DNA from 2 places in the Peribacillus sp. B-H-3 genome. Region 1 is predicted to be linked to the other one. Evidence: riboswitches for the same ligand, from Rfam matches in the RefSeq annotation. Region 1 holds a riboswitch; the other holds the start of a gene.
What was found. A riboswitch is a leader RNA that binds a small molecule or an ion and turns the genes downstream of it on or off. The one in region 1 is predicted to bind FMN.
Positions count from the first base shown of each region.

Region 2: another riboswitch for FMN. It lies ahead of ACN6MY_RS16945 (ECF transporter S component); the one in region 1 lies ahead of ribD (bifunctional diaminohydroxyphosphoribosylaminopyrimidine deaminase/5-amino-6-(5-phosphoribosylamino)uracil reductase RibD).

Region 1 covers NZ_CP183879.1:1,148,566-1,159,914, reverse strand. Annotated here, with positions in the region: gene ACN6MY_RS05655 (FecCD family ABC transporter permease) at 1-529, opposite strand, end outside; gene ACN6MY_RS05650 (FecCD family ABC transporter permease) at 529-1,572, opposite strand; gene ACN6MY_RS05645 (iron-hydroxamate ABC transporter substrate-binding protein) at 1,695-2,642, opposite strand; gene ACN6MY_RS05640 (biotin transporter BioY) at 2,899-3,495, shown strand; partial or broken gene abc-f (ribosomal protection-like ABC-F family protein) at 3,629-5,511, opposite strand; gene ACN6MY_RS05630 (RAxF-45 family protein) at 5,763-5,879, opposite strand; gene ribE (6,7-dimethyl-8-ribityllumazine synthase) at 6,008-6,475, opposite strand; gene ACN6MY_RS05620 (bifunctional 3,4-dihydroxy-2-butanone-4-phosphate synthase/GTP cyclohydrolase II) at 6,488-7,681, opposite strand; gene ribE (riboflavin synthase) at 7,701-8,342, opposite strand; gene ribD (bifunctional diaminohydroxyphosphoribosylaminopyrimidine deaminase/5-amino-6-(5-phosphoribosylamino)uracil reductase RibD) at 8,324-9,430, opposite strand; FMN riboswitch at 9,608-9,738, opposite strand; gene ACN6MY_RS05605 (hypothetical protein) at 9,946-10,560, opposite strand; gene ACN6MY_RS05600 (NADP-dependent oxidoreductase) at 10,898-11,349, shown strand, end outside.
Region 2 covers NZ_CP183879.1:3,406,420-3,417,768, reverse strand. Annotated here, with positions in the region: gene ccsB (c-type cytochrome biogenesis protein CcsB) at 1-1,072, shown strand, start outside; gene ACN6MY_RS16975 (response regulator transcription factor) at 1,559-2,275, shown strand; gene ACN6MY_RS16970 (ATP-binding protein) at 2,272-4,059, shown strand; gene sigX (RNA polymerase sigma factor SigX) at 4,225-4,776, shown strand; gene ACN6MY_RS16960 (hypothetical protein) at 4,751-5,938, shown strand; gene ACN6MY_RS16955 (hypothetical protein) at 6,021-6,188, shown strand; gene serA (phosphoglycerate dehydrogenase) at 6,430-8,004, opposite strand; FMN riboswitch at 8,529-8,661, shown strand; gene ACN6MY_RS16945 (ECF transporter S component) at 8,833-9,414, shown strand; gene ACN6MY_RS16940 (ABC transporter permease subunit) at 10,030-10,905, shown strand; gene ACN6MY_RS16935 (ABC transporter permease subunit) at 10,912-11,349, shown strand, end outside.

The DNA of each region.
Region 1 (11,349 bases):
TCAATGCACTAATCCCTGCTGACACGCCAATGCCGTTTAGCAGCAGCCGACCAGGCAGCAGGCCTTCGTTTTTTTTATAAGTCAGCATATAAATCAGCGCTGCAGCCATGCCGCCTCCCAGCAGAGCCAAAAAAGGCAGAAGCAAGACTGGGGCATCCATGCTGTTTGGATAAAACGAGATAAATAAGACAACCAATAACCCCGCACCCGCCGTTATTCCGAGTATACCCGGATCGGCAAGAGGATTGCGGGTCACTCCCTGCAGCACACAGCCGGATACAGCCAGACCGCTTCCGATCAGGATAGAAATGATAATCCTCGGAAGCCGGAACTCGAAAAGAATCAGGCTCTGCTTTTCGTCTCCCATTCCAAATAAAGTCTTAACGACTTCCAAAGGGCTAAGCTTTGTATAACCCGTGTCCATACTAATAAAAAAAATCACCAAAATGGCGAGCGTCAGAATAAATAAGACAGTAAATCTTCTTATTCTTTTTCTTCGTTCCATTTCGGCAAAAATGACTTCGTCCATCACAGTGACCTCCCTTCTCTGCGTGCAACAAACAAAAAGAAAGGCACACCGATCAATGCAAATAGAGCTCCGATGGGTGTTTCAAATGGCGGATTAATCATTCTTGCCCCTATATCAGCAAAAGTCATCAGCAAACCTCCAAGTATTCCAGAGCAAGGAATAATCCAGCGGTAATCCACGCCTACCAGATATCTTGTCAAATGCGGAATGACGAGCCCGACAAATCCAATTGGCCCTACAGCAGAAACAGCAGTACCAGCCAGAATGAGAATGACGAGGGAACAGGCAAGCTTTACAAGCCCAGTTCTCTGGCCAAGACCTTTAGCTACATCTTCCCCCAGACTCAAAAGAGTGATAGATCGTGAAAGCATGAGTGCAAAAAGAAGCGCGATAACAAACCAGGGGAACATGATTCTCAGCTGCTCCCACTTCACGCCTGCTGCTCCTCCCGCAAACCAGAAGGCAAGATCCTGGCTAAGCTTAAAATGGATAGCAATCCCCTCGTTCATTGCCGTCATGAGTGCAGTAACAGAAGCTCCTGCCAAAACCAGCCTCATCGGTGAAAGGCCGCCTTTGGCCAGTGATCCTGTCCCGTAGACAAGAATGGCTGCAAGCGCCGCCCCCAGAAAGGAAAAAAGAATTAGAGAGTTATAGGATAGTCCAGGAAAAAAGGCAAAGCATATAGCGACCATTAATACAGCCCCGGCATTAAGCCCCATCAGCCCTGAATCAGCCAGCGGATTCCTTGTCATGCCCTGCATGATGGCCCCGCTTACTGCAAAAGCAGCACCAACTATAACATCCGCCAATGACCTTGGCAGACGGAGTTCCCTGATTATAGTGTGCTTAGGCATATCAGGGTTGTAGCTGAAAATGGCGGACCATACGGTTTTAAGGTCAATGTCCGCGGCTCCGACCGAGATGGAAAAGGCGACTCCGAACAGCAGGGCAAGTATGCCTGCTGTCAGGATAAGCGTCGCTGCCCATGGCCTTGTATGCAGTTTTTCATTTTCTTTTTCTATACTTTCCAATTCTTCATTCATTTACTTCGCCTCAGATTTTCATTTGGTGTATTTCCTGAAAATGGCCCGGCAATAACCGGGTCCCGCTTTTGATATTAAAACATGGTTTCTTTTTGAATAGCTGTTTTCGTAAACTTTGTTTTTTACTTATGATTGATTAATTTATCAGTAATGAATTTTAACTGACCTTCCTGCGAAATAGGATCATTGAAGTAAAACCCTATTGGATCAATTTCGAACACCCTGTCATTTTTGACAGCGTCCAGGTCCTTCCATACCTTGCTGTTATAAGTTTTGCTGCCATTATCATCTACAGACCATGGACTTGTAAAAATGTAGTCTCCTGCTATTTCCGGTATTTTTTCAAGAGAATATTGAGCATAGCCGGTTTTAGAGTCAATGGCATCTCTTTGGATTGCTGCAGGAGCTTTTAAGCCGAATTCAGTATAGATAATTTCCCCGCCGCGGCCAAAGGTGGCGCCAAAAGCATTGATTTCCTTAGCAGTAGGCTGAATCAAGGCAACGGTTTTGTTTCCGACAGCTTTTTGGACCTGCGGCTTGTATTCTGCAATTTTCTTGTCCCAATCAGAAAGCCACTTGTCCGCTTTCTTTTCAGTACCGGTCATTTTGCCGAATTCCTTAAGCTGATCCTTAGAATTCAATTTTGAATAATCAATCGCCACTGTTGGAGCGATTTTTTCAAGCTTATCGATAGCCGGGTAAGTAGTCCAGGCAATAATTAAATCTGGATTCAGAGCAAGAATTTTTTCGATAGAAGTGCCATCGCCAAGATTGGCTACTCCCTTTGTTTTTCCTTTGTAGAATGGATTGTTAAATACATTGTCAGGTGCACCTGCAGGCTTGATGCCAAGAGTCAGGAAATCCCCATAATAACTGTCTGCCACCAGTACCACCCTTTTTGGGTGTTTTGGTATTTTAATAACTCCGTTCTCTGCTTTATATGTAATCATCCCTGATTTTTTACTTTCTTTAGGTTCCTGTTTATCAGATCCATTGCTGCAGGCGCTGAGTACAGCTGCAAATGCAACCAGCAAAATCATTGTAAACAGGCTTTTCTTTTTGTTAAACATGGTTTACCCCCTGAATAATATTGATAATCATTATCACTTAATATGATAACAAGTATTCTTAATGAAGTAAATAGGCTTTATTAGTCTGTTTCCTCTGACTTAGTTCAGTGATTCTCAGCCAAGAATTCTTCCTCCTCAATCATTAAGACTAGCAGGATGATGAAATATGTTAACCTAAAAAAAAACAAGTTGACATAAAGATGAAAAAACCATTATCCTCTATATATAACACTATTACTATAACGGAGGAATTCAAATGAAAAGGAAGTTTACTGCGATTGATTTAACACTCGGAGGCATGTTCATCGCTTTAATGATGATCGGCGCAAATATTACCTCCCTCATTCCTTTCATGGTTGTCGGCGGTGTTCCAATTACCCTGCAGACTTTTTTCGCTATTTTAGCAGGAACCATTTTAGGCAGCAGACTCGGAGCTTTTACCATGATGGCTTATGCACTGGTTGGACTTGTTGGCGTTCCTGTTTTCGCTAAATTTGGCGGCGGAGTTTCATCTGTGGTCAGCCCTACTTTCGGTTTTATTCTTTCATACATATTAACAGCTTATGCAGCAGGAAAAATCTCAGAAAAAAGCCGGACACTCCCTACATTCATTATTGGATCTCTTGCAGGGATGGCCATCAATTATGTCATAGGCACAAACTGGATGTATTATGCCTATAAACTTTGGGCAAGTGCTCCGGAAGGATTCACATATAAAATGGCTTGGGCGTGGATGGCCGTTCCTCTTCCGAAGGATATCATCTTAGCTGTTTTGGCTGGAGTCATGTCTTACCGCTTAGATAAAACCGTTTTATCACGCAGTAAATTCAGAAGGACAAAAACGGCTGCTTAATTGCCGCTAAATAAAGAGGCTGTTAACCGGGCTAGTAGTCATTGTCCCGGAACAGTCTCTTTTTTATAAGCTCAGTTATAGTTTTTCAAGTCTATTCATCCTCAGCAAATGCGGGATAAAGCTGACTGCTGAATTATAAACCATCCAACTCGGTGTAAAGCTCCTCTATCTTCTGCTCTGCTTGCATCAGGCGCTCGTGCAGTTTCTGCAGCTCCTGCAAATCTGTTTCATTTTCCATTTCTCCAGCCAGCTGCCTTGCCTGAAGCTCTGCTTTTTCCATTTCAGCTTCTATCTTTTCCATATCTTTCTTTGTTTCTTCCTTTTTTTCTTTTTCTCTTTTTCTTACTGGCCGCACATCTTCTTGAACGAATTCACTGATGTTCTTCCTATTCCATTCATCCAATTTTTTTCTTGCCCAGCTATAGTTCCCCGCAAAGGCATGCAGGCTTTCATTCTCCATCCAGTAGGTTTTATCAAACAGTTTATCCAGCAAATACCGGTCATGCGACACTGCAAGAATTGTTCCGCAAAAATCCTCAAGCGCATCCTCAAGCACCTCCCGTGAATCAATATCAAGGTGGTTTGTAGGTTCATCCAGTATTAATAAGTTAATATCCTGATGCATGAGCTGTGCCAGGCGAAGCCGCATTCTTTCGCCGCCGCTCAGCTGTCCAACCTTGCGGAAAACCGCTGCCCCGTAAAATAAAAAACCTGCCAGAATACGCCTTGCCTGCCCCTCATCTACCATTGCTTCTTGCCGGAAGGCCTCAATAACAGTTTCATTTCCATTTGAGTTATACAGATGCTGTGAAAGGTAGCCTATCTTGACATTGCTTCCAATGCGAATCTCACCTTTGTCCGGGTGAACATCTCCAAGCAGCATCTTGAGCAAAGTGGACTTCCCAGTACCGTTTCTTCCTACAATGCTAGCACGTTCCTTATATTGAAGCTGCAGATTTGCATCCTTAAACAGCATTTTGTTTCCATATACTTTAGCTGCCTTTTTTACAGCAATCACGTCTTTTCCGCTTCTTCCAGCCGTCTCGAACTGCAGTCCCATTTTTTTCTTTCAATAATTGGGCGCTTCAGCTGTTCGATCCTCTCAAGGGCTCTCTCCATATTTCTTGCTCTTTTATGCAAACCTTCATTAGGAGGATTTGCCTGATTGGCCCATTCTCTCAATCTTTTGATTGCATCCTTCATTTTCTTGATTTTTTTTTGCTGCTCCTGATATGCCTGAAATTCCTCAAGCAGCCTCTTTTCTTTTTCAATGACGAAACCTGAGTAATTCTGATGATATACAGTTGCTTCTCCGTCTTCAAGATCAATGATTTTAGTTGCTGTTTCATCAAGGAAATAACGATCATGGGATACAATGGCCACTGTCCCATCATACTCCCGGATAAATCGCTCAAGCCATTCTGCTGCGTAAATATCCAGGTGATTGGTCGGCTCATCCAGCAGCAATAAATCCGGATTTTGAAGCAATATGAGCCCTAAGCATATTTTGGTCTGCTCTCCTCCGCTAAGTGATAAAAAGGGAGAATTCAGTAAGCTCTCTATGCCAAGTCCATTCGCAATCCTTGATATTTGAGCCTCCATGCTGTACCCGTCAAGAAGTGAAAATCGTTCCTGGAGGAAGCCATATTCCTCCAGCTTGCGTGATAAAGCGCCCTCATCGATTTCAGATGCCATGTATTCCTCATACTCACTCATTTTTTTATAAATTGAAACGGCCTCATCAAAGGCAGACATTAAAACATCCTTACCCTTCGTATTTTCGGGAAAAGACGGGAGCTGGGACAAATAGCCGATTTTCAATCCTTTTTTCAGAAAAATAGTACCAGAGTCCGGCGTTTCTGCACCGGCTAATAACTTTAAAATCGTTGTCTTGCCGCCTCCGTTTCTTCCTACCAGACCAATTCGCTCTTTTTCTTTTATCTCCAGTGATAAATTTTCAAAAACGATGCTGCCTCCGTACATTTTGCTGACCTGATTCATTCCGCAAAGAATCATGTTTATGACTCCCTTTCTCTTCTATGTTTTGGGCTCTGCCAAACTTGCCTGCTATGCTGATTTGCACTTCACACAAGACTCCAGGGGCGTTCGCGCAGCAAAGGCATATTTAGTTTTTGGACAAAAAAAGCCGCGGGAAAGAAGTTTGCAGCTTCTTCCCGCGGCCAGTGAAAGAAAAAGAGAGCTCTCAAAAAGGCTCTCTTTTTCCCATTCTATAAGTTAAGGGTGAAGAGACTTCTAATCATTCCGTTTCATGTATTCAGTTGTAAAAAAGGCAGACTTCCCCCTTGATTACAATCCTCATGAAAAATTGCACGGCAAATATACATAAAGTCCAGCCATTGCTCGCGCAAAATAGAACGATTCATCTCTTTCACCTCCAAAATACAAATTTTTGAATCATATAAATTTTACAATAATTCAGCTAACTATACAATAAAAAAAATTGGATAACAGGGGATAAAATCATCCGCTGTTATCCAATTCTTCGCTATTCTTAACCTATCATTTTTTGCAAGTTTGCCATTTCTATGGCTGAAACAGCAGAATCATAGCCTTTATTTCCAGCTTTCGTGCCGGCGCGTTCTATAGCCTGTTCAATATTTTCAGTGGTCAGTACCCCAAATATCACTGGTACTCCTGTTTCAAGGGAAACAGAAGCAATGCCTTTGGCTGCTTCATTGCAAACATAGTCATAATGGGAAGTTGCCCCCCTGATCACTGTACCAAGACAAATGACTGCATCATATCTATTTGTATTGACTAGTTTTTTTGCAATCATCGGAATTTCAAAGGCTCCAGGAACCCAGGCGATATCAATGTCCTCCTCATTAAGGCCATGACGCTTTAATCCATCCAGTGCTCCCCCAAGCAGCTTGCCTGTAATGAATTCATTGAATCTTCCAACCACAATTCCAACTTTCAATCCTGAACCTACTAAGTTTCCTTCAAATATATTACCCATTTTTTATTCCTCCTATAATGACAGCAGATGCCCCATTTTCACTTTTTTTGTGTGTAGATATTGTTCATTTTCTTTAATTGCCGGAATCTCAATTGCCACACGTTCTGTTATTTCAAGCCCATGGCCTGTTAAGCCTGCCATTTTTTTGGGATTATTCGTCATAAGCCTCATTTTCGTGATGCCGAGATCCTTCAATATTTGAGCTCCGATTCCATAGTCTCTCAGCTCAGCGGGAAATCCGAGCTTCTCATTGGCTTGAATCGTATCATAGCCATGTTCCTGCAATTCGTAGGCTTTAAGTTTATTCATCAGGCCGATGCCGCGCCCTTCTTGTCTCATATAAAGCAGAACACCATTCCCTTCAGACTCGATCCGTGCCAGCGCGGCATGCAGCTGCGGTCCGCAGTCACAGCGGTGCGAGCCGAAAATATCTCCTGTCAGACATTCAGAATGCACGCGGACAAGCACTGGCTTATCTGGATCGATTTCACCCTTGATTAATGCAAAGTGATCCTGCTGGTCAAAGGCATTAGAATAGCCAATCATCCTGAAATCGCCAAATGATGTCGGAAGCTTCACTTCCGCTTCTCTTTTCACGCTTTGCTCCGATTCTCTGCGATAAGCAATGAGGTCAGCGATCGATATCATCTTAAGTCCATGCTCTTTAGCGATTAAAGCCAGATCCGGCACTCTTGCCATTGTTCCATCTTCATTCATGATTTCACAAATAACCCCCGCGGGAGCAGTTCCTGAAAGCTTTGCTAAATCAACGGAAGCTTCTGTATGTCCGGCACGGCGGAGGACACCGCCTTCCTTTGCAATCAAAGGAAAAACATGGCCCGGCCGCTTCAAGTCTTCTGGAACAGTATTTTCATTGAGAAGTTCAAGAATGGTCAGCGAACGATCATAAGCACTTATTCCTGTTGAGGTATTTTTGTGATCAATGCTCACAGTGAATGCTGTTCCAAAAGGATCAGTGTTTTTGCCAATCATAGGATGCAGCTCCAGCTTTTGCGCTAATGCTCCAGGAATACTTGTACAAATCAAGCCGCGTCCATATTTCGCCATAAAGTTGATGACCTCTGGAGTGGCCTTATCTGCTGCAGCTACAAAATCACCTTCATTTTCACGGTCTTCATCATCTATTACAATGACGATTTTCCCGTCTGCAATGTCCACCAGTGCTTCTTCAATACTGCTCAGCATATCAATCAGCTCCTTTTTGTCAGAATCCGCTTTTCTCCAGCAGTTCATAAGTAACAGACATTTTAGTCTGTCTTTCCCGATTATTTTGATGGTACATATATTTTCCAATCATATCTGCTTCAATGTTGACAATTTCTCCCGGCGCTTTTCTGCCTAATACGGTTTCTTTGTGAGTATGCGGAATCAGGGATATGGTCAGCTGATTTTTAGACAAATCAAAGACAGTCAGGCTGACACCATCGATAGCAACCGAGCCTTTTGGAATGCAGTATTTATACACATATTCAGGAACTTCGATTACATAGTAAACAGCATTCTCCTTATGCTGTTTTTTCACTATCATTCCTGTTCCATCCACATGTCCGGAAACAAAATGCCCTCCAAACCTGCCGTTCGCAGCCATGGCCCTTTCAAGATTAACGGGTGACCCGGCTTTAAGATTATTCAGTGACGTAGCACTTACCGTTTCTGGCATCACGTCCACCGTAAAAGAATTACTCTTATATTCTGTAACTGTTAAACATACCCCGTTGACCGAAATGCTGTCCCCAAGATGCATGTCATGTGTAATTTTATTTGAAAGTACCGTCAATTCCATACTGTTGCGGCCTTTCTTTATGCCGCCGACAGTGCCGATATCTTCTACGATTCCTGTGAACATTTCTCCACCTGCTTTAAACGTGATGTAATTTTGAGGTCTTTCCCGATTCTCTCCACCTTCTCAAATTCCATGGAATATGCATCAGGCATCATCTTCACATTCAGGTCTCCGAACATACCGTGAGCTTTTCCGCCGGCGAGTTTCGGAGCGATATACGTTATCAGGCGGCCTGCAGCATGTTCCTTCAAAAAGCTGGCATTCACTTCGGCACCGCCTTCTACATAAAGGGAAGTGATTCCTTGTTTTGCCAGAACCTTCAATAAATCCATAATTTTTATAGAATCAGATGGCATTTTCAGCACTTTAACTGTGTCTGACTGTATGCGATCTATATTTTTTTGTTCAGCCTTTGAACCTGTAATAATAAGGGTTTTTGCCGTTCCATCTTTTATTGCCGCGCAATCTATAGGCGTCCTTAAATGAGTATCCAGAATGATGCGGACGGGCTGCCTTGCTCCCCGTTCTATTCTGTTCGTCAGCCGCGGATTATCCTTTAAGACCGTATTAATTCCTACAAGAATAGCGTCATGCCGGCTTCTTTCCCTGTGAACGTCTAGCCTTGATTCTTCGCAAGTGATCCACTTGCTGTCACCCGATTCCGCAGCTGTTTTTCCATCAAGAGTCACAGCCTGCTTCATCGTGACAAATGGGGTTCCGGTCCTGATAAAATGAAAAAACACTTCATTCAGCTCATCACCCTTTTCTGATAAAAGTCCGCTATGAACCTCTATGCCTGCTTCTTCAAGCATCTTGATCCCTTTTCCTGCAACAAGAGGATTGGGATCTGCTGAAGATATATACACTTTTTTTATTCCCGCCTTTATAAGAGCAGTTGCACATGGAGGAGTTTTCCCGAAATGGCTGCACGGCTCCAGTGTTACATACATGGAGGCATCCCTTGCTTTTTCGCCAGCCATTTTAAGAGCATGTATTTCTGCATGATCTTCCCCGGCTTTCAAATGCGCTCCCATTCCGGCAATCTCCCCATCCTTGACAATGACAGCACCAACCGCCGGATTAGGCGAAGTTTGGCCTGCAGCCGCAGCAGCAAGACCTAAAGCAATCTCCATATACTCTTGATCGTTCATTCATTCACCCTCTTTTCATGTTTCGGACCATTTAGGTCCTTCTGAAAAAAATAAAAACCTCTCAGGGATTCCTAAGAGGTTTTAAGGGAGAATATGGATTTTTCAGTCATAACCAAATAAGCCTATTACAAAAGTTTTTTTTGCTCCAGACCTTACGATTTATGTCTTTTTTTTCCATACGTCCTTCTCCCATCCAGACTATACTGTCGGCTTTGGAATTTCACCAAATCCTGCCTTATTCAGGCTCGCGGGCTTAGAATTGCTTCATCACCGCCGGTTGGGATTCTCACCCGACCCCGAAGGACTGCGTATTTATGAACTTTCTTGTACTGCAAACAAACCTGCACTTCATCATCCGTTTAACAGATCCAGCAAAAACAGCCATGCTCTGTTTCCCTTCTGATTTGCAAATTTGATTACCTAAGATACTATCACCTTACTAAAAAAAGAACAAGGAATTTATGTCCCTGTTCTTCCATGAAGACTTTTTGAAATAAAGCAGTCGCTTAACTGCCTTACTTCAGCCAGCTATATTCATGATGAATTCTTTTTTTGAAGTATTCCAGATTTCCCATATAGTGCCTCTGATTCAGATAAACAATTAACAGAACTGCTGCATTGACTGCTATGCTTGTCCAAAAAGCAAAGTCAAAACTTTTGAAGTACAGAATACCGATGAGCAGATTTGCAATTAAAGCCAGAAGAAGACTGCAGGCCGCAGCCCTTAAATCACCCGCTGTTTCAAGCAGCTTGTTGTACCTCATTCTCATTTTTTCTCCATTCACATGAATGGAGAAAAATACCTCAAGGTCATACTCCTCGCTGTAATGGAGATTCCTATTTTTCAAAATCAAGCCGAAAAACATGCTGATTTGATAAATTATATAGCCTGCAGGAAGCCCAGCCCCCGCTAAGATTATGGCCACCCCAGCAAGCCAGGCACCATCTTCACCCTTTAGTTCTGATAGGCTATATGACTGGCCAGCTAATATATAAACCAAAACTCCTCCTATGAATATCCATCCTGGAATAATCCACCTTATTAAATTCTTGCTCTCTGCGTTCATTTTTTTCACCTGCTTTCCTTTTAAATGAATGGCTGTTTTCGTTAACTTTGCACTAAGGAACATGGCGGCTGATTTCCGCTCCAGGATGCTCCCTAACTCCTAATCCTGCAGGAGTCTCGCACCTTACGCTCCCATCAACCCGATTAACAATAGAATCGCCTCATTAAAAACAATAATCTTTTAGAAAAGAGCCAAATGAATAGACGGCACCCATCTAGTTATTGATCATTAACTTCCTCAAACCTTTAAATAATTGCTGCACACTGCCAAGTTTTTTTCCTGCATATGTTTTGACTCTGCAATTCTAAAAATGTTAGGCTTTTTGGTAGAACTAACACTTTGCTTGTCATCGTTTTTATTCTTTCTAATTTAAGAGTAATATAAGCTGGGAGGCTATAACATGGGTACAATGAACCAAAAAGAAATTCAGCTTGCAAACCGTCCAAAAGGGTTGCCTGGTATTGAAGACTTTAAATTTGTAACACGTGAAATCCCAGTTCCCGGGGAAAACGAGATATTGGTCAGAACCCTTTATCTTTCAGTTGATCCTTATATGAGAGGAAGAATGCAGGATACTAAATCTTATATCCCTCCTTTTAAGCTTCATGAAGCAATTTCTGGCGGAGTGATTGCCGAAGTGGCAGAATCGAATTCTTCTCATTTTAAGCAGGGAGACGTAGTGATCGGAAATTTAAATTGGGCAGAATATTCGGTGGTGACCGAAAAAGAAATCCGGACCATTGACCCATCTGTTGCACCGGTTACAACCCACTTGGGCATTTTAGGGATGCCAGGATTAACGGCTTACTTTGGACTGCTGGATATTGGGCAGCCCAGGAAAGGTGAAACGGT
Region 2 (11,349 bases), 2.3 Mb from region 1:
AAAGCAAAATAAGTGGGCGATTTTTGGGATCACTCTTTCAGCGATTGGCCTTGCTGCCCAGCTTGGCTATTTTGTGACACGCTGGATTGTGAGCGGGCATGCACCGGTAAGCAATCTCTTCGAATTCACAACATTTTTCGGAATGATGCTGGTTTGTGCATTCATGGTGATTTACAGCATTTATAAAACACCTGCCCTTGGGGTGATAACTTTGCCAATCGCCCTCATCATCATTGCTTATGCAAGCATGTTTCCAAGGGAAATTGCGCCCCTTATCCCTTCACTTAAAAGCTACTGGCTTTATATTCATGTGACAACAGCGGCAACGGGTGAAGCAGTGCTGGCCATCAGCTTTGCTGCAGGTCTTATTTACCTGCTGAAGTCCATTGATCAGTCCAAAAGGAGCAAAAGCACTTTTTGGCTGGAAGCATCACTTTTCATCTTGATTACAGCTCTGGGATTTGTGGCAGCTTCTTCAGCTTTCTCGCTGATGGATTATAAAGCCGATTTTACCTGGACAGACAAGCATGACAAACAGCAGCAGCTTACATATACGATGCCTGCTATTTTCGGTCCGCATGAAGGGAAATTGCAGACTGCCGGAAAAATGGAACCGCTAATTGAAGTGCCGGCCATTATTAATGCGAAGAAACTGACTACAGTGGTATGGTCGCTTGCTGGAGGAATCATTCTTTATGCCATTATCCGGCTGATTTTAAGAAAAAGGATTTCAGCCGCCATTCAGCCGGCTGTCAAAAATATCAATTTGGATTTGCTCGACGAAATCGGCTACCGCTCTGTTATGATCGGCTTCCCGATTTTTACTTTGGGGGCACTGATATTCGCCATGATATGGGCCCAGGCAGCCTGGTCAAAGTTCTGGGGATGGGATCCAAAAGAGGTATGGGCATTAATCACCTGGCTCTTTTATGCTGCGTTTTTGCATCTCCGGCTTTCGAAGGGCTGGCAGGGAGAGAAATCCGCCTGGCTTGCCATGATCGGCTTTTTAATTATCATGTTCAATTTAATTGCTGTTAATCTGGTTATCGCCGGCCTGCATTCATACGCATAAAAATATTTAAGGACGGATTTCACCGGGCGCAAAATCTTTTTGTGTCCGGTACAGATCTGTTCTTTTTAATTGGCACTTTTCTTTTTTTAAGGTGTTCTGTGAGGCGATCCCATTGTTAAGGCAGGTTGATAGGTGCGAGCTTATGCAAATGGACAGTATTACTCAAGACTATCCGCAGCTTGAAGCATGTGTTTCGCTTTTATGATGTTTTTAGATATAATATGACCGAGGCCTTATCTTACATAATGTCATGCATTTTCACAAATAGATTCATTCGCAATATTAATCAGCTTTTATGCCGGGGTTTGTAAAAGTGCATAACTGAATTGTACTTTGCTGATTGAAGACTTCTGGAGATTGGTGCTACAGGCGAGACCCTGCAGGAGACGAGCTGTGAGCAGGCTCCCTCCAAGGGCATGCAAGTTTAACAAAGCCTTTAGCAAAAGATACGCTGTGCTAAAAAATGAAAGGGGAGGAAAACCTGTCATGGATCAAACACTGAAGATATTGGTGGTAGATGATGAAGAAAGAATCCGCCGTTTACTTAGAATGTATTTAGAAAGAGAAGATTATATCATTGATGAAGCAGAAAATGGCGATATTGCCCTGGTCAAAGCACTGGAAAATGAATATGATGTCATTCTTCTCGACATTATGATGCCCGGCAAGGATGGAATCGAGGTATGCAGGGAGCTTCGTGAGAAGAAGTCCACCCCAATTATTATGCTCACTGCAAAGGGAGAGGAAATTAATCGTGTTCAAGGCTTTGAAGCAGGCACAGATGATTATATCGTCAAGCCTTTCAGCCCGCGCGAAGTGGTGCTGAGGGTGAAGGCACTTTTGCGCAGATCTTCCCATGCAAGCTTTATCCAGCCTGAAATTGCTTCACACGATGTGATTGTTTTTCCTCACCTGAATATCGATAATGATGCACACAGGGTGACTGCGGACGGCAAGGAAGTCTCACTTACACCGAAGGAATATGAACTGCTTTATTTTTTGGCAAAGTCCCCGGATAAGGTGTTTGACCGGGAACAGCTTTTAAAAGAAGTCTGGCATTATGAATTTTTTGGAGATCTTCGGACGGTAGATACACATGTTAAGCGGCTTCGTGAAAAACTGAACCGGATCTCCGAAAATGCTGCACGGATGATTGTTACGGTTTGGGGTGTCGGCTATAAATTTGAGGTGACAGCTGACTGATGTTCTGGCGGAGTGTTGTTGGAAAGCTGTGGATAACGATTTTGCTGCTGGTTTCACTTGTACTGAGCATTCTGACCGTGCTGCTCATGCAGTTTTTTGAAAATTTCCAGATAGACCAGGTGGAAAATGATTTAACGAAATCAGCGGAAAGAATTGTTAAGGTCATCCATGATAATCCGGATACCGATCAGGTTTTGCAGATTGCTTCTGATATGGTCGGCAAGGAAACAAAAATGCTGGTATTGAATAACAAAGATGTCATTTTTAGTACATTTGAGCATAAAAATGCGGCAGATTTACCTAGTATCCTTAAAAATGATAATGAACTGGAAAATGTTTTCAAAAAAAGAATGACGGTTAAGAAAGAAATGATATTTCCTTCTGATATTCCGGGCAGCCAAGGGATTTCTGCCATTGTGATTGGAGTTCCCCTGCAGCTCGATGGAAAAAAAGAAGAAATTTTTCTGTTTCAATCACTAGAGTCAATGGAGAAAGCCATTCATTCTACGACTAAATTCATTTTGCTTGCTGCCGGGGTCGCCATCATTCTGACAACAGTGTTCGCTTTCTTTCTTTCAACCAGGATTAATGCGCCGCTTAGGAAAATGCGTGAAGCCGCCCTAGAAGTCGCCCGAGGGAAGTTCGACACGAAGGTCCCGATTGTCACTCAAGATGAAATTGGGGAGCTTGCGGCTGCATTTAACCAGATGGGAAATCAGTTAAGCTTCAATATTAATGAACTCAGCCAGGAGAAGGAACATTTAGCCAGCATTTTAAGCAGTATGGCAGATGGTGTCATTACCTTTGATAAAGATGGTGCCATCCTCGAAACCAATCCGCCTGCAGAGCGTTTTCTTCATAGCTGGTATTTTGAAAAAGGATTCAACCGTGAACCTTCTGATGGCGTTCCAGCTGTCTTGATGAATCTTTTTAACGCATCAGAAGAAAAGGATAGAGAGCAGATTGGTGAGATTACCCTGCAGGGGCATGATTGGGTTTTGATTGTCAGTCCTTTATACGGATCAAACAGCATCCGGGGGGCCGTTGCCATCATCCGCGATATGACAGATGAGAGAAAAATGGATAAGCTGCGTGATGATTTTATCGCAAATGTTTCACATGAACTTAGAACCCCCATCTCGATGGTGCAGGGATATAGTGAAGCGATTATTGATGATATTGCCGGAAGCAAGGAAGAAAATATGGAAATGGCCAAGGTCATCTATGATGAATCCCTCAGAATGGGCCGGCTGGTGAATGATCTTCTCGATCTTGCCAGAATGGAATCAGGACATATTGTTTTAAATTATGAAGAAGTAGAGCTGGATGTTTATCTGGGGAGGATTGCCGCTAAATTTTCCGGACTTGCAAAAGAAAAGGACATTATCATCCAGACGGATATGCAGGACCAAGATGCCAGATGGGATTTCGATCCCGACCGGATTGAACAGGTTCTGACAAATCTGATCGACAATGCCATCCGCCATACTCCGGTAGGCGGCGAGGTTAAAGTCCTTCAGAGGATCGATGAAAGACGAGGCTTAATCATTGATGTGAAAGATACAGGATCAGGGATTCCTGAAGGAGATTTGGCCTTTGTGTTTGAAAGATTTTATAAGGCAGACAAATCGCGGACGCGCGGACAATCAGGTACAGGCCTTGGCCTTGCTATTGCAAAGAATATCATTGATGCTCATGAAGGGATGATTACAGTCAATAGCTTGCTTGGAAAAGGGACGACATTTACCTTTATATTGCCTCGGAAAATGAAAGAAAATGAATAATAGGATAAAAGCGTGGCGGAAAATCTTGTTTCATAAGAAACGCGGACGCTGCAAAAAAAGGAAGATATTTCTCGGAATATCTTCCTTTTTTTGGGTTATGGGACTATGATGAAGGTGTGACATATTGATAGCGATGCGACAATATTTTAACGGAGGAGGGAAAAAATGGACTCCGTTTTCCATGAGCTTTATCAAGGCTACCATAAAGAACTTTATCAATTCTTATATTATATGACAGGGAACAGAGAAACAGCAGAAGACATCGTACAGGAAGTCTATATCAGGGTGTTGAGGTCATATGAACATTTTCAGGGGAAAAGCAGTGAAAAGACCTGGCTTTATTCGATTGCCAGAAATGCAGCAATTGATCATTTCCGAAAGCAGAAACGCTTTAAGGAAAGGCTTTTCCATAATTTCGATTGGAGTAAGCAGACTGTAAAGGACACAGCACCCCTTCCGGAGGAAATAGCCCTGCAAAAAGAGGATATTCAGCAAATTTATAAAAGCCTCGACCGCTGCACGATGGATCAAAAGTCTGTCCTGGTGCTGCGCTTTGTACAGGGGCTTTCTACCGTTGAGGCGGCAGAGGTGCTGAACTGGAGCTTAAGCAAGGTGAAAACAACGCAGCACAGAGCTTTGAAGGCTGTTAAAAAAATGATGGAGGAGTATACAGGAGAGGAGGGGGAGCAATATGAAAAAATCCCGATGGAGCGATGATGAAATAAAAAAATTGCTTCATCAATTGCCTGAAATCAGTGATAAACGCAATCAAGGGGAAGTCTATCAGTCTCTTTCTGCTCTAAAATTATTTAAAAGAAAGAGAAGATGGATTCCTTCCGTTACAGCAGCTTTTTCTTTGCTTATTATTTTGCTGCTTTCCGTTTCTTTTTTTTATGAAAGAAATCACCTTTCAAGCCAAGGCCATATGGAGCAGGCAAGCAGCACCCGTGCAGATAAACAGACTGATAGGAACAAGCTGGGTACAGCTGCAAAAAAATCTGTTTCAGGAAATCTGCTCGGAACTGGCGGCAGTAAGGATTCGGCGGGAAAATCAGTATCCGCTATGCCGGCAAAAAACAAGACTATAACAATAGGTGTTCCGGACCGGCAATTTAATTTAATTATTCCAGTTTCAATAGAAGTGAAACAATTTGCAGAAAGCAAAAGGCTGGATGTGCTAAAAAAAAATATGGATGGCCTCAAAGGTAAAGCCTTGGGGTTAGGGGATTATTATCCTCTTCAGCTGACTTTTACTAAAAATCCCGGTGAATCCAGTATAAATATAGATATTCCGGCAAAAAGCCGAGCCATTAGAGATGATCAGCTTTTTTTAAGAACGATCCGCCAAATAATGAAGTATCAGCATGCTGTCAAATTCACGCTAACGGAAAATGGAAAAGCGGGAGCAAACTTCCCGGAAACCGGCTGGATCAGAGAAGAAAAGCTTCCGGCCAACTCCAGGCAAACATACCTTATTTATCAGGCTGATAAGAAATCACCTTCCTATATCGTGCCGTACATGGAATATAACTATATAGGAGATGCGCTTGCATCAGCCAAAAAAAACCCAGCCATAGAGGGGGTAAAGCCATCGATTCCGAGGGCGTTTAAATGGAAGAAAATTCAGGAAAACAAAAAAGAAAAAAAAGTAACAATCTTTCTTTCTTCTGATTCCGAGCTGAAAGATACAAAAGCGGCTTCGCAAACCGTAGAAGCAATTTTATTTACAGCAAAGGATTTCGGCTATGAATGGGTGAAGTTTATAAATCCGCCTCTCACAAAAATCGGCAATTTTCAATTGAATAGAGATATAAGAGTGCCCCAAGCTCCAAATGTCATTCGTCAATCAAAAACTAATAATAGCCAGGTTCAGAACTGAAAACATTCCTATTCTCAGACCGTTCTATATTGAACCCTTTTCACATACCATAAAAAAGTATAAACGGCTAAGGGGGAATCTGATGCTTGATTATGGGAAAAGGCTGCTGATTGCAGTCATTATTGGACTATGCGTTGGGTTATTATTTATTGGCGGAAAAAGCGGACATGCTTCAGAAAAAAGGGAGCAGGCATTTTCCTGGAGCAACTGGACTCGGCCAGTATGGAAGCATGGTGCTGGCAGCTGGTAAATGACACTCCTGGCAGCAGGGATTATTTTCGCCTGTAAATGCATGGAAAAAAGGAGAATGAGATGCATTCTCCTTTTTTCCATGAATGTTATGTATACTCCACTCAGAAGACTGCCGAGCCTCCTCCTCTCACGGGCTGCGGTCAGATTTCGCCGCTGGTGACGATCCTCAGAAGCGAATCATTTCCAATAGTGCAGAACGCATCCATGTACTTTAACAAAGCCAATGCTTTAAAGGAAAGTCACAGGGTGATTCTGGACATGAAGGTGATATCATCCAAGTCATTGAGTTTGCCGGAAGCTTCTTCGTTAAGGCGTTTATCGAAGGATAGGACCATAATGGCTTCTCCGCCTGCTTCTTTGCGCCCTACCTGCATGGTGGCAATATTCACATCATGGTCTCCGAGTATTTTTCCCACTCTGCCAATAACACCGGGCCGGTCTCTATGCTGAATATAAAGAAAATTCCCTTCAGGATGGAAATCAATGTTAAAGCCGTTTAAGCTGACAATTCTTGAATGATAACCCTCAATGTGCGTCCCGCTAATGCCCAGCAGCCCTGTATCTCCTTTTGCAGTGACGGTAATGAGGTTGGAGTAACCGGAAGTTTCTGCCGCAATTTTTTCCCCGATAGTCACTCCGCGTTCTTTTGCCACTAAAAGTGCATTCACCTCATTGACGGGGATATCTAAACGGCTTTTGAAAAAGCCGGATATCAAGCTTTTTGTCAAAATAGAGTGATCAAAATCAAGGTCGCTTCCTGCGTAGGTTACCGATATTTCGTGAATTCCTTCCTTCATGCATTGTGAAACGATGGAGCCCATTTGCTTCACAAGCTGATAATAAGGCTGTACCTTTTCGAATAATTCCCTTGATATCGCAGGAAGATTTATCGAATTGGAAACGGGATTTCCATTTAAAAACTGCAGTACCTCCTGAGCAACCTGTGTTGCCACATTGAGCTGAGCTTCTTTGGTTGAAGCGCCGAGATGCGGAGTAGCAATGACAGCATCCAGCGTAAGCAGCTTATGGCCATGAGGAGGCTCTGTTGCAAATACATCTATGGCAGCACCGGCAATGTGGCCTTCCTGTATCAGGGAATACAAATCATCTTCATTAATAATGCCGCCGCGTGCGCAGTTCAGAAGATATACACCTTTTTTGCAGGTGCTGAGATTTTCTTTGTTTAATAGATTCCTGGTATCTTTTGTCAATGGAGTATGGACGGTAATGATGTCGGCTGTTTTCAGCAGATCCTCAAGAGATAAAGAGAGGACGCCCATCTTCTTAGCTCGTTCTGCTGTCAGAAAGGGATCATAAACCGCAGGGGTCATTCCAAACGCTTTAGCTCTTTTGGCAATTTCACTGCCAATTCGCCCCATACCCACAATCCCCAGTGTCTTTCCGTATAGTTCAGTGCCAGTGAAGGATGAGCGTTTCCATTCTCCATTCTTAAGAGAAGAATGAGCTTGTGGAATATGGCGCATCAATGAAGCCATCATGGCAAAAGTATGCTCAGCAGTGGACATAGTATTTCCGTCAGGTGCATTTACAACAACGATGCCGCGCTTAGTGGCTGCCGGGACATCGATATTATCAATGCCTACACCGGCACGTGCGATAATTTTTAAATTCGGCATACGGTCCATTAATTCTTCTGTGACGGTTGTCGCGCTTCTGACCAGAATCGCATCAACCTGATCAAGCTCTTCTTCCGCTTCTGTTACTGTTTTGTTAATGAGAAGGATATCCGGCGCCTCAAGAAGAGGGCCCAGGCCTTCGGGCTTAATAGCATCAGCAATTAAAATATGATACACCATACACACCTGCCTATAAGAATTTTCTGTCAATTTTACAGAAGGTTTTACGAACTGTCAATTCAGTAAATACTAATGTAAACGCTTAACGGAATTATTATGCCAGAAAGATAATTTCAGAAGGATCTCAGAAAGGCTGTCATCTGTAGAAATTCTGATTCCAAAGAGGAGCTGAAGAAAAAGCAAAAATATTTTTTGGTGCATTCCTTAAAGACTGTGGTTTATTGATGTGTTGCGTGAGGTGTTACCATTGTTAAAACGGGATGATTGGAGTGGAATTCTCGCGGAAAGCGAGCATCTTCGAGCGGAAAAGCTATGGGAAACCTTTATCCTTATATCAATTGCTGAACGGAGGGAATGTGCGGGGCCGCTGCAGGGAAAACTTGTTAGCGGGCTCAAGGCTTGGCTGCCTGTATTGCAGGTCTGCAGACGGGAATTCTGTGGCACTTTATAGAATATAATCAAATGACTATTCAAGAAAAAGAAAATCGTATATAATCTAAAAGTGTAAGATAATTTTATAGGTCTATCTTCGGGGCGGGGCGAGATTCCCCACCGGCGGTGATGAAGGATCATCCTTCTAAGCCCGCGAGCCTTAGGGCAGGATTTGGTGAGATTCCAAAGCCGACAGTATAGTCTGGATGGGAGAAGATGGAGGTTCCGGCAACGTTCAAAACAGCATGTCTGCTGAACGTTTGTTTGCTGATGCCGCTATTTATCCCTTTAATTTCAATGTGAATTAAAGGGTTTTTTATTGGGATCTGCAGGCAAAAATGGAACTGATCCTCTTTTTCGTGGGGTAGACACAAAAAAGAAGGAGAGAGAACTATGAAAGAAAGTAAAGTTAAAAAAATGGTCACAGTGGCGATGCTTGGGAGTCTGGCATATCTTTTGATGCTGCTGAATTTTCCGTTTCCCGGTTTGCCTGCATATCTGAAAATTGATTTCAGTGATCTTCCAGCTTTGGTTGCTGCCTTGATTTTTGGGCCATTGGCCGGAATTCTGGTTGAATTCATTAAAAACCTGCTGGACTTTGTCATGATTGGAAGCCCTACAGGTGTCCCTGTTGGACATATTGCAAATTTTGTAGCAGGGGTTGTATTTGTTCTTCCTGCATACTATATCTATAAAAAAGCCAGCTCTAATAAAGGAATGACATTAGGCCTAGCCGGTGGAGCTGTCTCGATGGCGGTCCTTATGAGCCTGCTGAATTATTTTGTCTTTCTTCCGGCATATACGATGTTCATGGGATGGGCGGCTATGTCTGGCGAACAAACAAGACAGCTTGTAACGACAGCGATCCTTCCGTTCAATATGATCAAGGGTGTATTAATGGGGATTGTATTCATGCTGCTGTTCACGCGCCTTCACCCCTGGATCAATAAACAATCACGCTATAAAAATGCTTAAATTTTGCAGGAAAAGCCGAAAGCTTAACAAGCTTTCGGTTTTTTGTATGCAGTGCGAATTTTTCCTCAGAGCTCATTGGGAACATAAATGGATAACCTAAAAAAGGCTGCCGGCTTTGTTGGCAGCCTTTAGACATTATCGGTGTTTTTTTTGTCTCTGTCCTAATATCTCTAAAGCATAATGTTTTAGGCTGTTTTCGTAAACTTTGCTGCTACCTGAACCAGTGGTTGATTTCCGCTCCAGGATGCTTCGCTTTCCGCGGGGCGTGAGCTGAGCCTCCTCGACTTGCGTCTGCGGGGTCTCATCTGTCACGCTGATCCCGCAGGAGTCTCCGCACCTTCCGCTCCAATCAACCTGCTTTAACAATGGATTTGCCTCGAGTACTTTTTAAGAAACAACAATCTTTGGGAAAAGAGCCTATAATTAAAATGGAACTATTACCATTTTTAACCTTGGAGTATAATGGGAAATAGGTAAGTGGATTTTCCTGAAATTACCCTGCTTTTATTCCGCATACAACAAGCATTATATTTTTACAAAGTTTCATTACTAATTCCAAATCTTCAGGTGCTGAAAGAAATCAGTAAATGATGAATTTGCAGAGGGAGTATATATTTGTTAAAAGGAAAAATAAATTTAAAAACTATTAGCCATCTCATTTTTAATGCTTTTGTATTGTTATGCAGTATTTGTGCAATTTCTTCACTGCCTTCTATTTTATATAAAAATAAAATAATTGGATTTTATCCTGAGCAGTATATACAAAGATTTATCTCAGTATTAATGAATCTTTTTTCAGTTAGAGATAAAAACATTATACTGGGTTTTCATGAAGTTGTACCTTTGTTTAGTTATTTACCTAAAGCCTATACATATTCTATGACCATTTTATTGATATCTCTAATTTTATCAATGATCATCGCTGTTTTAGTTACATATATCTATATTTATCTGCCAAGGAAAGCTAAAAAGATTGTAATGATAATTATTACAATCACTGAAATATTACCTGATATATTTATTATTATTTCTATTCAATACTTTATAATCTATATTTATAAACATACTGGTATAAAGATTTTTCAATTATATGGATTTAGTTCTAATGTTTATGTCATTCCTATTTTTTGTTTAATGATTATTCCGCTGTTTATGTTGATAAGATTACTAATTGCCATTACTGAAGAGGAATATGAAAAGATGTATGTTGAATTTGCAGTAGCGACAGGTGTCTCTAGAAATCAAATTTTCTTTAAACACGTTTTTAGAAATTTATGTTATTCTTTATTGCAATATTTAACAGTAATTTATTGGGTTATGCTGTCTAGCTTGATAATTATTGAATATTTATTTCAAATGAAAGGATTTACCCTTTTAATGTACCGTTTTATGTCTGAAGATGTACTTGCTATAGGCATCATTCTAATTTTAATCCCATATGGAATAATATTTTTATTAATAAAAACAACCGTTATAAAAACGGGAGTGTGATTTATTATGTTGAATTTTATTAAAAAAAAGCCACTGCTAACACTTTTAGTTATATTAATAACGATATGTATCATTAGTTTATTTTATAGTGTAATAGTTAAGGAACATATTAAGGCTGATAGAATACATATAACAGAAAATGGTGATACTGAATTTGCTCCATTTCCTCCATCCATTCATCATCCATTAGGAACTGATAGAGGAGGAAATGATTTAGTTTTAAGAGTACTCGATGGTGCAAAATACACCATTTTTTTCATTACTATAGTATCTCTTGCCAGAATCATAATTAGCATTACATGTGCTTATCTTTTAGTATTTCCACTTAAGAAGGTCAGCAATAAAATACAGCTTTTTTTAATGCCCTTTCAGTATATTCCGGCTTTTGTTTTAGTAAATATTCTTTCTCCAGACCTTATATTCTTGAAGACTCAAATGGGCTAT